DNA from 2 places in the Paenibacillus baimaensis genome. Region 2 is predicted to be linked to the other one. Evidence: riboswitches for the same ligand, from Rfam matches in the RefSeq annotation. Region 2 holds a riboswitch; the other holds the start of a gene.

Region 1 (7,574 bases), on a different contig from region 2:
AAGAACAAAATGACAAAGAGCATATAATATGCAATCAAATACTTCATGGATTTACGCATAATTTACATTCTCATCTCTCTCACTTCAGATTAAAGGTATATTTAACTCAAATTCAGAGTTGACCTCTCAAGATCATGGATCTTACTCCTAAGGGCACTGAATTCCTCCTCTGAATCGAAAATGATCTTTACTGGCGGCTACTCTACCTGCCTGCCCTTCACTAGATATCCCTGTTCGCCCCAAAAGCTTCTTTTCCTGCTTTTTCTCCTCATTCTTCGGTGAGTGATCCGTAATAACACAGCAAAATAGATGACTGAAATAGGAATTCGGACCTATTTACCCTCCTTTACAATTAATTAACATTTCTTATAACTTTAGTTACATGCGTTTTCGCACTAGCTTGACTAGTATAGTAATGAAAAATATTACTTTTTATTAAAAGCTCACTACATTTATAAGAAAAGAGGGTTCACATAACTCATGGTTTCAGAACACCAATCATCAGGTCTCAAAATGTTCGTTCAAAGCAAGTTGTTCACCAACTTTATTTTGCTCTGTGTTTTCTTAAACGCCATTGTTATCGGATTGCAGACTTATCCTTCCATTAATAGTGCATATGAATCTCTTTTTGAAAAATTTGATTTAATATTTTTAGGGATATTCACTTTGGAGGTTATCTTAAAAGTGATTGTGCACCGAAGAAAATATTTCAAAGATGGATGGAACTTATTTGATTTTATAGTTGTCGCGGCCAGTATCGCCTTCATGCAATCTCAATTTGTCAGTGTATTACGAATATTAAGGGTACTCCGGATCCTGAAGACGATCTCCTCTATCCATTCGCTGCGTCGAATCATTACATCCTTGTTTATGGCGATTCCTACTATTGGAAGTATCTCCTTATTGATGATTATTGTCTTTTATATTTATGGAGTTGTCGGCGCCACCTTCTTCGCGGAATTATCGCCGGTTTATTTTGGAGATCTGTCTGCGTCGCTGATTACCCTGTTCCAAATCGCTACTTTCGATGACTGGGCTAACATTTATCGGCCTATTGCGGAGAACAGTCCACTTTCCCTCGTTTATTTTGTTACGTTCATCTTTCTTGCCGTCTTCGTTATGCTGAATCTGGTAGTCGGTGAGATTGTTAATAATGCAGCCAATATTCCTGCAGATGTCGAGGAAGATATAGCCGGTATCGAAAAGGACGTGCATGATATTAAGGAAGACACATCGGAAATTCAACAGCTGCGGGACGAGGTTCGGGAGTTGAAATATTTGTTATTGGAAGAACGAAATGAACGTAATGAACGGAAATATAAATCAGTTAATTAATATAGAAAATGCGAACAAACTTGGGGAGGTTGTGGTATCGTGCAAGAAAAACTAATGAAAATCACAAAAAAACAGAAAACAGGATTGATCCTATGTGCTATTGTTATTCTGGCCATATACGTAGCTTTTACCGTTTATTTCGGTTTATTTATGTCAAACGCACGAGAACAATCGTTTTTGGATCACAAAAACCGTATGGATATCACTAAGGTAGAGGTTAAATATCCTCCTCAAAAACCTAACTTTAATGAGGTTAAGGTTGGTTCTTACCTGGAGAACATACATAATGTTTCTATTGCAGATTCGACATTTTCTGCCGATCTCTACATCTGGTTCTCATGGCTGGGTAATAAAGATCTGAATCCGGGTGAAACCTTTCAGGTTATAGGTGGAAAAATGGATTCAAAGGAACTTTCAAGCGAGCACTATTTAGATAATGGTAATAATTACCAGCGCTATAAAATTACCGTTACTTTAGATAAGGTTTTCGATACTACGCGTTTCTCACTTGAAGATCATATGCTTAATATCTATATTGAAGATAAGAAAAATGATGGAGGAGCATTAAACTATGTTGTGGATGACAACTCAGCCATCAGCTCCAGAGTGAAAATTCCCGGTTATCGTGTCACTAATTTTCAGAATGTGGTTAAACCACATGAGTATAAATCCACCTTTAGTTCGCCCAATGCAAACGGCTTAAACCGGGTATTCTCTCAATATGCGATAGCTATTTCAATGAATAGAATCGACTGGAGCTTTTATTTCAAAATATTTTTTCCGTACTTATTATCAGTTGCTCTGGGTTTAATAGTATTATGGACAAAACCGGATCTTATCGATGCACGAACAGGCTTAGGTGGCGCTTCATTCTTTGGCGTAGTTGCCAACGCATATGTTGTAAATTCCCTCGTTCCAGCAAACGGAGGCACCTTTGGACTCTTGGATGTCCTTACGTTATCGTCATTGATTTCGGTCTTTTTAATTGTGGTAGCATCCATTTTGTCCTATAACTTTTATAAAAGACAAGAGAAACCGGAATTATCGATGGTGTTCGATAAAGTGGTATTTTTCTCGATTACAGTCGGCTATTTATTGTTATCTCTTATTTTACCGTTCTGTACTTATTTGAATGCTTAATGGATCACAATTCGTAACCTTCGATCGACATTCGTAATAGAAAAGAGCAACCCACAAGTTTATAATGTAGATTGCTCTTTTCCTTATGAAACTTTAAATACTTATAAGCCCTATTATAATAAGCTTTGTAAACTCTCCTGCCAGTGGCTTCAATAAGCTGCGGCCTAGTATATGGAAAATTTACTATGCGTTTTATTCGTTAGGCATGTAAATATTAGATAAGTTTCCTGATCGATAGTACGGATAGTCCATCAGCTTTTGAACCTTTTTCGTCATATCCGCATTTGTTAAAGATTCAACAAGGTATAAGCCTAAATCAATAGAAGCTGAAACACCGCCACCCGTAAAAGTATCCCCGTCCCGTACTATGCGGGCTTTAATAACCTGTGAGCAATAAGGAGTCAACAATTCGTAGGCAGAAGGGTTCGTTGTAGCCATTTTCCCATGTAAGAACCCTGCGGCCCCTAAAAGCAATGCACCAGTACAGACAGATACTTTGTACTGTACATCGCGTGCACTTTGGATCCATGAAACGAATTCTGTATCATATTGCAGTTCTCTAGTGGGCATACCACCAGGAATAAATATCAAATCATAATCAGATAAATCTGGGTTAACATGCTTGATTTTAATCGTCATACCCCGATCGTCAGTAATTTCCTCTTTGTTCGAACAGAGATCCCACGTTACTCCCTCTTTGGCTTTTAGAATGCTTAACCAAGATACCGCTTCGTAAAAACCAACAAAATCTAACGTTGTCATCTTGTCAAACAGAATGTAGGCCATCTTCATCCCTAAGCACCTGACCTTTCATAATTTGAAATAAAAAAGCATCTGATCTAAGATCAAATACTTTGCCCAGGCGTACGGCTTATGAAATATGTGCTCCCTCGTAGTTACCTACGTTACGCCAGTGACACATACCAAATTATTCCTAAATCATTTATATCAGAAGCATTTGAATATTTCAACGATAAATTATGTTTCTTGGTGTTAATTATGTAATACTAATTCAATTTATCTCTCGTTATGTACCTCAAAGTTAGGCTTGGCACTTATTAATGTTACACTCGCATTCCCACCGTTTTTTCCATAGATTTGTTGCCGATAGTAGCTGTTTGGCATATAGGTAATATAGGATATAATGCCTGCGCTCATATCGCCTTTAGGGTGCAATTGTCCGGCAACCCAGTAATAAGTCTCTCCAGCTTGAAGAACTGTTTTGAAAGGGTTATAACCTCTTTTTATATTAAGATCTTGTTCATTTTGTCCGTTTTGGCTTTTGCTATATACGATGTGATCATCGCTTTCCTGTGGGATATAGCTATCCGATTTGTTAAACACGATACCTTCATTAGTTTTACTGCTCTCATCAATGGGGCTGATACTGATATGCGCCTTACCTCCATCAGAGTTATACAACCATGGATACGGTTCTGTTAGTTCTTGTTTTACTTTGGAATAGGAAATATAAGATTGAAGCGGAGCTGATATCTTTTGTAATTTATATCGATTCTCGTTTGAATCGTAAACCTTCCGATCGAACAGCATCCCTTCGGTTTCAGACCTGAATGGATCATAAGGGTCCTCTACATCTACAACGATAAACTCCAATAATTGTTCATGATATATGCCGTCTGCCGAATCCCACTTGCCTTTATGGATATCAATAGAGTCTATAAACTTTTCGGGAAAATATCTGGGCCACATCGTAAATACATTTGTCCCATGCCATAACACTTCAGCTCTCGACATCGCATGCTTATCAACAGGAAGAATTTCTCCTTGATTAAATGCGAGCATTCGACCAATACTTACTACTGCTTGTTCACGGGTCAGGGGAGAGCTAAGGGCAAGCTCGCCTTCCGCATCTACCCCGGTAAGTAAGCCACGCTTAGCAGCTTCAAATACTATTTTATTGTAAGTGTACTTCTTTTCGGCTTCTTCCACTTCCAGAACAATAGATTGTAGAAACTCTATGTACTTCGCAACCGCCTGTCCGTAAACAGCCTCAGAACGTAAGTAGCAGGTTTGAGACTTATCCTTTTCGACAATGCAGTAGGTCCCTTCCGTTTTATTGGCCTTGAACTTCGCAATTAAATCATTCTGATACATTCGCAGTTCTTTAATTAACTGGGGAACCTCCTTGACATCATTTATATTCCCGATAGCCATCCCTCTAAAATTCGGAAGGTTCTGAAGAGTTTTTAACTCATCAGGCTTCATCCTCATAATTTCCTGCTGAGATCGTTCCCTGGCAAGCATTCGATTTTTTTCAGCGGCTTGGGTTGCTCTGACCAAGGTTTGCGCAGCATCTCCGCGAATAATGGGACTTGACCAATCACTTCGATAATCATCATAATAGATTCCATCATTCCTGGCTGCATCGTAGTAAGGAAGAAACAACGAGGCATCGGATGGTTGTGTACGGATCGGAAGATTAAGCGCTCGTACAACCATGGTTAAAAACTCTTCTTCCGTTATGAGAGTATCCGGTTTGAAAGTACCGTCCGAATAACCGCTATCATTTGATGGTTCTGCTGAGACGGATTGAGAATGAATTAGGAACATGCTAATAAAAATAACTAGAGCTAACATTGTAGATAATAGTTTTTTCATATTCATTACAAAAATACTCCTTCTTTAAATTGATATTGTTTATATATCGGTTTTTTTCCAATAAATATGAATTCATATTTATTGATTAATCAATATCAATTAGTCCCACACGACTACCACTACGACAATGCTGATAATCAAGTTTTTTTGTTTTGTGCATCCATCAATCGAACCTCCTTTTTTGTGCTGTAACTTAGTCCAAAAGACTATAGACGATTAAAACGAGAACGATGATTCCAGTAGTACTGATTATTAATCCTTTTTGCATCGTGGACTGATATTACCTCGCCATAATACCGTTTATTGTTTCAGCTATAGCAGCTTCATGAGTAGTAACCTGACCGCTTCCAATATATTCGAGTTCGTATTCTTGAAGATTCCAATCGTTACTTTCATAGCGATCTAGTAATGCTCTTGATCTCGGCTCATACGCTCGAAGCAGGCGCAGTTTCCAATCGCTGATGAGTTCGAACCGGGGCGCGATATTAACGGTAGAAGCAGCTATGGTTAGCAACGCTTCTGTAGAAACGGTCGAGCCGCCGCGTAGACGCCAAGTCTTACCATAAGAAGATTCCTTTAAAGCAAGCTCCACCGCATATTGTGCGGCATCATTGAGATACAGATACTCCCGTTTAACAGAGGGGTTACCTAGAACCTTCACCTTTTGCCCTTTTGCGATTTTCTTGAGTGAATAATGAAAGATCGTATTGGAAGCTCCCGCCCCATACAGCTCAGGACTATTCAGATGTAAATAACGTTGATCGAAATTGGCCAGCAGCAGTTTATTCTGCCCTGAGGGACGATAAACACCTTCTATGATAACAACTTTGGCACCTGTTCGGGAAGAGACTGTCTCGATTGCTTTGAGCATCTGTTGTACCTTTTCTGCATTCTCATCATAAGTCAAATATATGCCGCAGTAAATAACGTCGACTCCGTCTGCAGCAACAAGCATTTCGTCTGCATTTCGAACATCTCCTTGCGCCGTAAGCAAACGCGGGGAATGATCGAAAGCTTCTTTCATACGGGACAGCTTGTGTTGTGACCCTGAATAAGCGATGACATCCATACCTACTTTTATTAATCCCTCAACCAGAACGTTTCCTATTGCGCGGCCTGCTCTTACAACCATTGCTTTACGCATTGCGATCACTCCTAATTTTTTTATTAGATGTTGATATTATAGGTCGGGAAGATTACCTGAATTGGTTCCTACCCGAAAAGGCGTTGTAATTCCCTCGTAGTTCAGCATCATGCTCATCCCCATTGAGGCATGCTGGAGATTATGGCAGTGCGCCATCCACAAGCCCGGATTGTCCGCGACAAGGTACACTTCATACGTTTCTCCCTTTTTTGTCAGGAGTGTATCCAAGTAGACAGGGCTGCCCTTTAAAAGAACACCGTTTTTGCTCCATACCCGGAACGTATGCCCATGTATATGGAACGGATGATCCCCTCCCCCCTCATTAGTGATTGTAATGAGTACACGATCCCCTTCCTTCACATTCATCGGTGGAATCTCGTGGAAGGAATGGTTGTTGATCGAGCTGACGAAGAGGGAGCGTCCAAGTCGTAATTCAAACTGCTTATCAACTGTCAGCTTATTGAGCGGATCATTCGGAAGTGGGGAGCCGTAATTTACGAATGAGAACATCTCCCTGCCACCTGACGGCTCAGGATCGGTTCCGCTGCCAAACGTAATCGAAAGGCTCTTATCCAAATCGTTTCTTATAACGACCTTGTTATGCTCGGGAAGTTGAACGAGCAAATCATAGCGCTGGCCTGCCCCTATCGGTATAGTAACGCCGTCCAGCTTACCAGTTTCATGTAAATCGTGGCCATCCATTGCAATAACTTGGAAGGGCGCCCCGTCGACCGAAATGTTTATCGTATCGTTTCCTGCATTGATCAGCCTCAGTCTCTCATAATCGCCTGCTTTTCCCGCTAGATTCAATCCACTAGCACTACCATTCAACAACATAGCTGAATTCAACTGTTGGAAGATCGCCGATATTTCTGTCGCGGTGGACAGTGGGATGGACGAAGTCCGCGGCTCCACAATAAACGAACCAAGCAGTCCCTTCTGTACCTGAATGGAGCTCATCTGATGAGAATGGTACCAATACGTGCCTGGTTCTGAAGCGGTAAAAGTATAGGTAAACTGGTTCCCAGGCATTATAGATTCCTGCGTAACTCCTGCTATTCCATCCTGTGAGCAGGGAACCTTTACCCCGTGCCAATGAATTGTAACACCTTCCGCAATGTCCTTATTGTGCAGCGTGACAACTACTCTATCACCCTGCTGAACTCGAAGTTCTGGACCCGGCGACATGTCGTTAAAGGTCCATGCTTCGACCGTTTTGCCATTATCAAGCTTCACTGTGGTGCGGGCAGCTGTTAGTTCGAACTTGCGTATTGGTGCCGATGTTTCCTTATCTACTATCTTCTCGCAAGAAACTCCATCGTTAGGGTGGTCATGA
Region 2 (7,574 bases):
TCTGAGGTTACGACCGAGAACGGCAGCCCCAGCATGTTTCCAATGAAAATGTACATAATTAGGGTTAAACCAAGTGCTATAAACGGCTTCCCATGTTTAGAACCAATAGTACTGCCGATGATCCCTTCAACAAACTCTACAACCCATTCCATAAAGTTTTGCAGCTTCGAAGGATTCGTTACCGAAATTTTACTCGTTCCGGCAATCGCGAGTATTAATACCAGAACACTGGTCACTCCAATCATGAGAAGCGCTGACAGATCAAAGTGAAATCCAAACCATTCTACTCCCGGTACTTGATGCTCCATGTTTTCCAATTTCACCCCTTTCCACAGATGGATTTACTTCTTGGATCTTTTGACAGAAATAATACCCAATACAAGTGTTGCCAATTGAGCGATAAGGTATCCAGCGACGGTTGTGCTTAACGCGAATTGCTCCGGAAACCGGACTGCGATAAGACCCGCCAAACCTCCTATGGCCGCTCTAGTCAGAAAGCCTATGTTAGCCTTGCTCGGAATCCCTTGCCCTGGTGGAGCGGTGATAACCTTATCCGATAGCTTGCGAATTTTCCAGGCCAGATACCTTGCGTTAATCATACTAACGGCAGCCCCCAGCATCAAACCTGCTGAATAGGGTCGGTATTCCACGAAAAGCGCCCAAGCAACCAGACAAAAGGATAAGAAAAATAGAAAGACGTTTTGAAACGTTTTCAGATGGGCCGTAAACTCGTTCATTTATAGCCCTCCGTACTGCTTAATCATAAAATAAATGCTAATGATTCCAGCCGTAAGCCCCAGCAAAAAACCACCCAGTAACCACAACTGCCCGCCAAGTGTTTGGCTTAACCAATCTCCAAACCAATACCCTGCCAGTAAACAGACAACAAGATCAATTCCGATAGCCGTCGTTAAAGCAGCTGCACGCCATGGATTATCATTACGGTTTGGCTGTTTCATATACACCCTCCTGAGAATCCTCACTTATTGTAACGAAGCAACGTCGGGTTTGTCAATTGTCTTTCTCTCTAAATAACTGTGGATGAAATTCTTAAAAATGCTGTTATATCAACGTTTTTAGCAATTCCAAACCAAACAGTACTACTGCACGCTCTGACGTTTGTCATAGGATTGTCACGGTTGGAATGACTCCGGTCTTGCTGTAGCATGTCCAAAATGGTAAAGGATGGCTTGCACGATCCGTTCCGATGCTTTTCCATCGCCGTAGGGGTTGGCAGCCTGACTCATTTTTTCATACAATACCGGATCTGTCAGCAATGCACGGGTTCGATTATACACATGCTCTTCGTCGGTTCCGACAAGCTCCAGCGTTCCTGCATCAATACCTTCCGGCCGCTCTGTTGTTTCACGTAGAACTAAAACTGGCACTCCATACGAAGGAGCTTCCTCCTGCAACCCACCGGAATCAGTCAAAATCATGTGGGTATGCGGATATAAATTGTGCAGCTCCAGTACATCTAGCGGATCTACGAGCTTGATACGCGGATGATCACCCAGCATTTCGTAGGCCGGCTCTCTTACAGCTGGACTCGGGTGAACTGGATACACGATGGCAATATCGTCAAACTCATCAGCAATCCGACGCACGGCACGGAAAATTTGCCGATGTGGCTCACCTTGTGCTTCGCGGCGATGCGCGGTCATCAGGATCAGACGCTTACCTGCTGCCCAATCCAGTACATTGTGGGTAAAGTCATTCTGCACCGTATACTGGAACACATCTGTCACCGTATTTCCTGTTACGAAGATTGTTGCCTCTGACTTATTCTCTTTGCGCAGGTTGTCGGCAGATAACTGGGTCGGAGCAAAATGCAGATCGGATAATACGCCGGTCAGTTGGCGATTCATTTCTTCCGGATACGGTGACATTTTGTTCCAGGTACGCAAACCTGCTTCCACATGACCCACCTGGATCTGCTGTAAGAAAGCCGCATAGCTGGCCAGGAATGTCGTTAACGTGTCTCCGTGTACGAGCACCAGGTCCGGCTTTTCTTCGCGGAATACCGGGTCCAGCCCTTGAAGCACCCGTACGGTCACTTCGTTCAATGTTTGACGATCCTTCATGACATCTAAATCATGGTCAGGTGTAATATGGAATGTTTCCAGAACCTGATCCAGCAATTCCCTATGTTGTGCGGTAACGCATACACGTGAGTCGATAAATTCAGAATGCTTTTGAAGCTCAAGTACCAGCGGCGCCATCTTGATGGCTTCCGGCCGGGTTCCGAAAATCGTTATTACTTTGGTTTTACCCATGGACGGCTGTCCCCCTATGTACATTTTCTGTTATAGATTCATCTGCTTGCTGATTTTTATTTCGTACCGAACAGACGATCACCTGCATCTCCCAGTCCGGGAACGATGTAACCGTGGTCATTCAAATAGTCGTCAATAGCTGCTACATATATATCCACATCGGGATGCGTTTGCTGTACAGCGTGAATACCCTCGGGCGCCGCAATGAGGCACATCAGCTTGATCTGCGAGCAGCCTCTGCTCTTCAGCGCCGTTATAGCTGCATTCGCAGAACCTCCGGTTGCCAGCATCGGGTCTATCACGATCAATTCCCGTTCCTGTACATCGGTAGGCAGCTTTACATAATACTCAACAGGCTCAAGTGTCTCTGGATCACGGTACAAGCCGATATGACCTACCTTGGCTGCGGGTACTAATCTCAGAATACCATCTACCATGCCAAGTCCTGCACGCAAAATCGGGATAAGTCCCAGCATTCTGCCCGAAATCACTTTGCAATCCGTCGTGGTCACTGGTGTTTTGACTTGCACGGTTTCAAGCGGAATGTCTCTTGTAATTTCGTACGCCATCAGTGTCGATACTTCATCTACCAATTCGCGAAAATCTTTGGTTAGTGTGGATTCATCCCGTATGTACGTAAGCTTATGCTGGATCAACGGATGATCACACACAAATAATTTTCCCATAAACAATTCCCCTTTACGCCAAATCTCGTCTATTATACCACACCTGTGAGATGTTATCCCAACAAGTTTCGCGCATTGACGACAGACTCAGCGACTGTCAGGCTCCAGCGTAAAAAGGCGGGCTGGACGCAATGAATGTACCGTTCCTATTCATGTACGAACTCATAGAAGCCAATGCGAAGAGCGTTCATGGCGTGTCAATCGCTGCTCAGTTTCGGAGTGGTCCCAGGCCGTTTCCTGAAATCATGAAGAGGCCGGAGATCTCTACATCATCTCCAGCCTCTTGGCTATGGTCTATAGATCGCACTCGTTAGTTGAGGAGGCGAGCCTGATAATCAGGTATTAGTAGGACAGGCCCGGATACAAAGGGAACTGTGCAGTCAAATCTTTAACCATACCGCGGACTTTGTCATGTACAGCAGCATCAGTTGGATTTTTCAAAGTCAAGGCAATGATCTTGGCAATAGTTTTCATTGCTTCTTCATCCATACCGCGGGAAGTTGCAGCCGGAGTACCAACACGAACACCACTGGTTACCATCGGCTTGGCTGGATCGAAAGGAATCGCATTTTTATTAACCGTAACCCCAACTTCATCCAGCAAGTGCTCAGCTTCTTTACCGCTGATGCTCGTGTTGCGCAGGTCGATCAGCATCAAATGGTTATCGGTACCACCGGATACAAGATCGATACCTTCGGAAATTAGAGCTTCCGCTAATGCTTTGGCATTGTTGACAACCTTTTGTGCGTAAGTTTTGAATTCCGGCTGCAAAGCTTCGCCAAAGGATACAGCCTTAGCAGCAATAATATGCATCAAAGGACCACCTTGGGTACCAGGAAATACAGCTTTATCGATGGCAGCAGCCCATGGTTTACGGCACAAGATCATACCGCCGCGAGGACCACGAAGTGTTTTATGGGTAGTCGTCGTTACAAAGTGTGCATGTGGAACCGGGTTTGGATGCAGACCAGCCGCTACCAGACCAGCGATATGTGCCATATCAACAAAGAGCAATGCGCCTACATCATTAGCGATCGACGCCAGAGCTTCAAAATCAATCGTACGTGGATATGCGCTGGCACCAGCTACGATCATACGAGGCTTATGTTTGAATGCCGCTTTGCGCACATCATTATAATCGATACGGGAGTCGCTTTCGCTAACACCGTAGGAAACGAAGTTGTATAAAATACCGGATGCATTAACCGGGCTGCCGTGGGTCAAGTGACCACCGTGAGCCAAGCTCATGCCCAATACCGTATCTCCAGGCTGTAGAGCTGCCAAGTAAACAGCCATGTTGGCTTGAGCGCCGGAATGCGGCTGTACGTTGGCATGCTCGGCTCCAAATAATTCCTTGGCACGATCACGAGCGATGTCCTCTACAATGTCTACATACTCACAACCACCATAATAACGTCTGCCAGGGTAGCCTTCAGCGTATTTATTGGTCAGTACCGTACCCATTGCTTGCAGTACCGCCTCGCTGACGAAGTTTTCCGATGCGATCAATTCGATTTTGTCACGTTGACGACCGATTTCAAGATTCATAGCCTCCACGATTTTGGGGTCCTGCTTACGTAATTGTTCCATAATAAAATCCTCCTTTAGATTTTCGCAGAAAACTTACTTCGTAAGCTTCTACATTATAGTTAATTGGGTTTAATCACAAAATCCGTTGTCAGCAGAACTCTCATCTACCACATATACAGCCCGAGCACCACCAATGAGCTTCGGACGGGTATAGGCCATTTGCACCGAGGCATGGCCAATGATCCGGATCGAGGGACGCAGCGGTATCGCGACCGGCTTCAGATGCATCCCGATCAGCGTTCCGCCGATATCTATGCCTGCATGGGCCGACACGGCTTCAACGAGACAGGCCTGCTGCAAATGCTTGTAGGCATATGAAGCCATAGAGCCGCCTGCACGCGGAACGGGAATCGCCGACACCGGCTCCAGCCGGTAAGCCAGCATCGCTGCACGCTCCATGACTAACGCCCGATTCAAATGCTCACAGCATTGAAATACCGGGTAAAAACCCGCCTCGACGCGAACGGCTTCAATCGCAGCGAAGATAGGCTGGGCAGCCGTTTCTGTGCCTGAAGTACCAATGTGATGACCCATCACCTCGCTCGTACTCGTCCCGATCACAAGCAGCTGTCCTGTCTGGATATTACCTGCCTGTACCAGCTCACGCAGCACTTGTTCTACCTGTGACTGAATGTCCATACCCCGTTGCCTCCTTCGTCAAGCTGTACGAATGATTACGATTGAGGAGTGACTTTGTCTTCCAATTCCATTACTTTGTGAATGCGGTTCACGTGACGTTCACCGTTGGAAAACTCGGTTTCGAGCCAAACCTTCACAATGGATTCAGCCAGTCCCGGTCCGACAATACGTTCCCCCATTGCCAGTACGTTGGAATCATTGTGCTGACGGGTCATTTGGGCCGAAAACAGATCGTGTACAAGCGCACAGCGAATGCCGGCGATTTTGTTAGCTGCAATCGTCATTCCAATTCCCGTCCCACAAAGCAAGATCCCTCTGTCGGCCGTTCCTGCGGCAACCTTATTGCAAACCTCGATCGCATAATCCGAATAATCCACGGAATCCGTGCTATGACAGCCTACGTCTGTCACATCATGGCCCAAAGATTGCACAAGCTTAATAATTCCATCCTTCAACTGAACGCCTGCATGATCAGAGCCTATTACTATCTTCATTTGATGCGCCTCCTGACAAGTTTTCTGGACACTATCGTATGATGAGTTTGATTGTCATCCAATTTGTCCATTATACCGTAATGCGTACAGAAAAATGAAATCAAATATGGTGAATCCTAAACGAAAAAAGAGCATACTGCATGCCACTATCAGCACTGCAATGCTCTTTGCCCAGGCGACCGGCCGTATGCCCCGATGCTCCATTGTGGTAAGCCCCACTCGTCGCCAGTTACATCAGGTCCTGCTTCTTATTCTTATCATAACGGAAATGATCAAGGCTGTAAAGCCGTAAAAAAACCTATTTCCTTGAACTTTTTTTCAAAAAATCTCACGCTTTAAGACGTCGTACCAACCGATGCAGGCATTCCTCGATTTCTGCTGCGCACTGTCTGTATAGCGATAAAGATCCGCCGAACGGGTCGGCAATATCATAGTCGGGCAAAGACTGCTCCAGTTGTCTCACTCTCGCTCGTTCCTCCATCGTCACCTGCTGGGATAAAGACTGCTTGAACTGAAGCTCAGCAATCAACGCAGCCAACTCGTCCATACGCGCTTTAGCGGAAGGATCATCACTCACAAATTCTTTGAGTGTGTGCATCTTGTCTACGAATGCCGGGAAACGCTGGATCGCTTGCTGCTTGTGACTCGTGGTCATGGTGAGCACCACATCTGCCCAATCCAGCAAAGATCCTGTTAATGAGGAAGAGCTAATCGCCTGCAAAGCATCTTTTTCCCGCAATATAACTGCTGCATTAGTGGAAACAGGATAGCCATCACCCGCTGAGGTCCCGGCCGAACGGACTTCTATGTGATTCATCCCCTGCTCTTTCAACATCGCGCGAAGCATACCTTCTGCCATCGGACTGCGGCACGTATTCCCGGTACACACAAACAATATTCGGTTCATTAGAAATCCCCGCCTTTCTCCTCTATGATGATTGGCTGTTGAGCCCTATTCCTATTGTACCTCAAAACGACGTAAAAATGGATATGTAGCTGTAGCCCTGAATCCGATTCATAATAAAAAGCGTGCACCGAATGCCAGCAGAATGACTCCACCTACGGCTTCCCCGTACTCTCCGACCCAACGTCCCGCTTTACGGCCAAGCATCAATCCGGTAATGGACATGACTCCACCTACCGTACCGAACATCAGTACCGTCAGCGCACGGTCACCGGCAAACATGCCCAGCGATACGCCGACGGAGAATGAATCGATGCTGACACTAATCGCAAACAGCAGCATGCCCAGAAAGGTTTTATGATCAACGGATTTCGCCGCCTCCCCTTTCAAGGAATTGTAGATCATATGTATACCAAGAATCACAAGCAGGATGCCTCCTGCTATCGTCGCTACTCCACCTAATAACGAACCCATATAGCTGCCCATAAACATACCCGCAAGCGGCATGACCATATGGAATACCGCAATCATCAGGCTCAGCTTGAGGATATCCCACTTTCGAATGCCCTTCATCCCGATTCCGATACCCAGCGATAACGCATCCAGACCTAAGGCTACTGCCATGACCAGTATGGTTATGAATTGCCCCACCATCAGTGGTGACGCCCAGTCCATCTCCTGTCGACCCCCTGTCCTGTTCTTCATCAACATATGCGGACAAGTAGAGAATCATGACTGGGTTTGGACTTATGGCTGCTGCTACACGTGGATAATACGGTTGGCTGCCGCTTTGCGCAGCCGGTTCATAATAGCGGCCCCGATACCCGATTCGGGGCAGGCTTCGGCTACGATGAAGTCCGCGCCGGCTTCATCGAATTGGCGCAGCGCGGCGTACAGCCCGTGCGCAACGGATTCAAGGTCGCCCAGGCTTCCGCAGGCGACAACCGTATCCGCGCGCAGTGCATCGGCGTGCTCACGATAAGTG

What was found. Region 2 has a riboswitch for ZMP and ZTP ahead of rpiB (ribose 5-phosphate isomerase B). Riboswitches for the same ligand answer to the same signal wherever they lie in the genome.
Region 1: it holds a riboswitch for ZMP and ZTP, as region 2 does, so the genes downstream of both, OB236_RS22710 (DJ-1/PfpI family protein) here and rpiB (ribose 5-phosphate isomerase B) in region 2, are expected to answer to the same signal.

Annotation. Positions count from the first base shown of each region.
Region 1 is NZ_JAOQIO010000089.1:25,584-33,157, reverse strand. Features, by position in the region: gene OB236_RS22725 (hypothetical protein) at 1-59, opposite strand, end outside; gene OB236_RS22720 (ion transporter) at 481-1,335, shown strand; gene OB236_RS22715 (hypothetical protein) at 1,375-2,475, shown strand; gene OB236_RS22710 (DJ-1/PfpI family protein) at 2,668-3,267, opposite strand; ZMP/ZTP riboswitch at 3,325-3,403, opposite strand; gene OB236_RS22705 (S-layer homology domain-containing protein) at 3,493-5,100, opposite strand; gene OB236_RS22700 (NAD-dependent epimerase/dehydratase family protein) at 5,375-6,238, opposite strand; gene OB236_RS22695 (multicopper oxidase family protein) at 6,275-7,574, opposite strand, start outside.
Region 2 is NZ_JAOQIO010000036.1:128,313-135,886, forward strand. Features, by position in the region: gene atpB (F0F1 ATP synthase subunit A) at 1-308, opposite strand, end outside; gene OB236_RS12705 (ATP synthase subunit I) at 342-737, opposite strand; gene OB236_RS12710 (AtpZ/AtpI family protein) at 738-959, opposite strand; gene wecB (non-hydrolyzing UDP-N-acetylglucosamine 2-epimerase) at 1,134-2,276, opposite strand; gene upp (uracil phosphoribosyltransferase) at 2,333-2,962, opposite strand; gene glyA (serine hydroxymethyltransferase) at 3,305-4,552, opposite strand; gene OB236_RS12730 (TIGR01440 family protein) at 4,622-5,191, opposite strand; gene rpiB (ribose 5-phosphate isomerase B) at 5,227-5,685, opposite strand; ZMP/ZTP riboswitch at 5,848-5,928, opposite strand; gene OB236_RS12740 (low molecular weight protein arginine phosphatase) at 6,014-6,592, opposite strand; gene OB236_RS12745 (manganese efflux pump MntP) at 6,701-7,264, opposite strand; gene OB236_RS12750 (L-threonylcarbamoyladenylate synthase) at 7,349-7,574, opposite strand, start outside.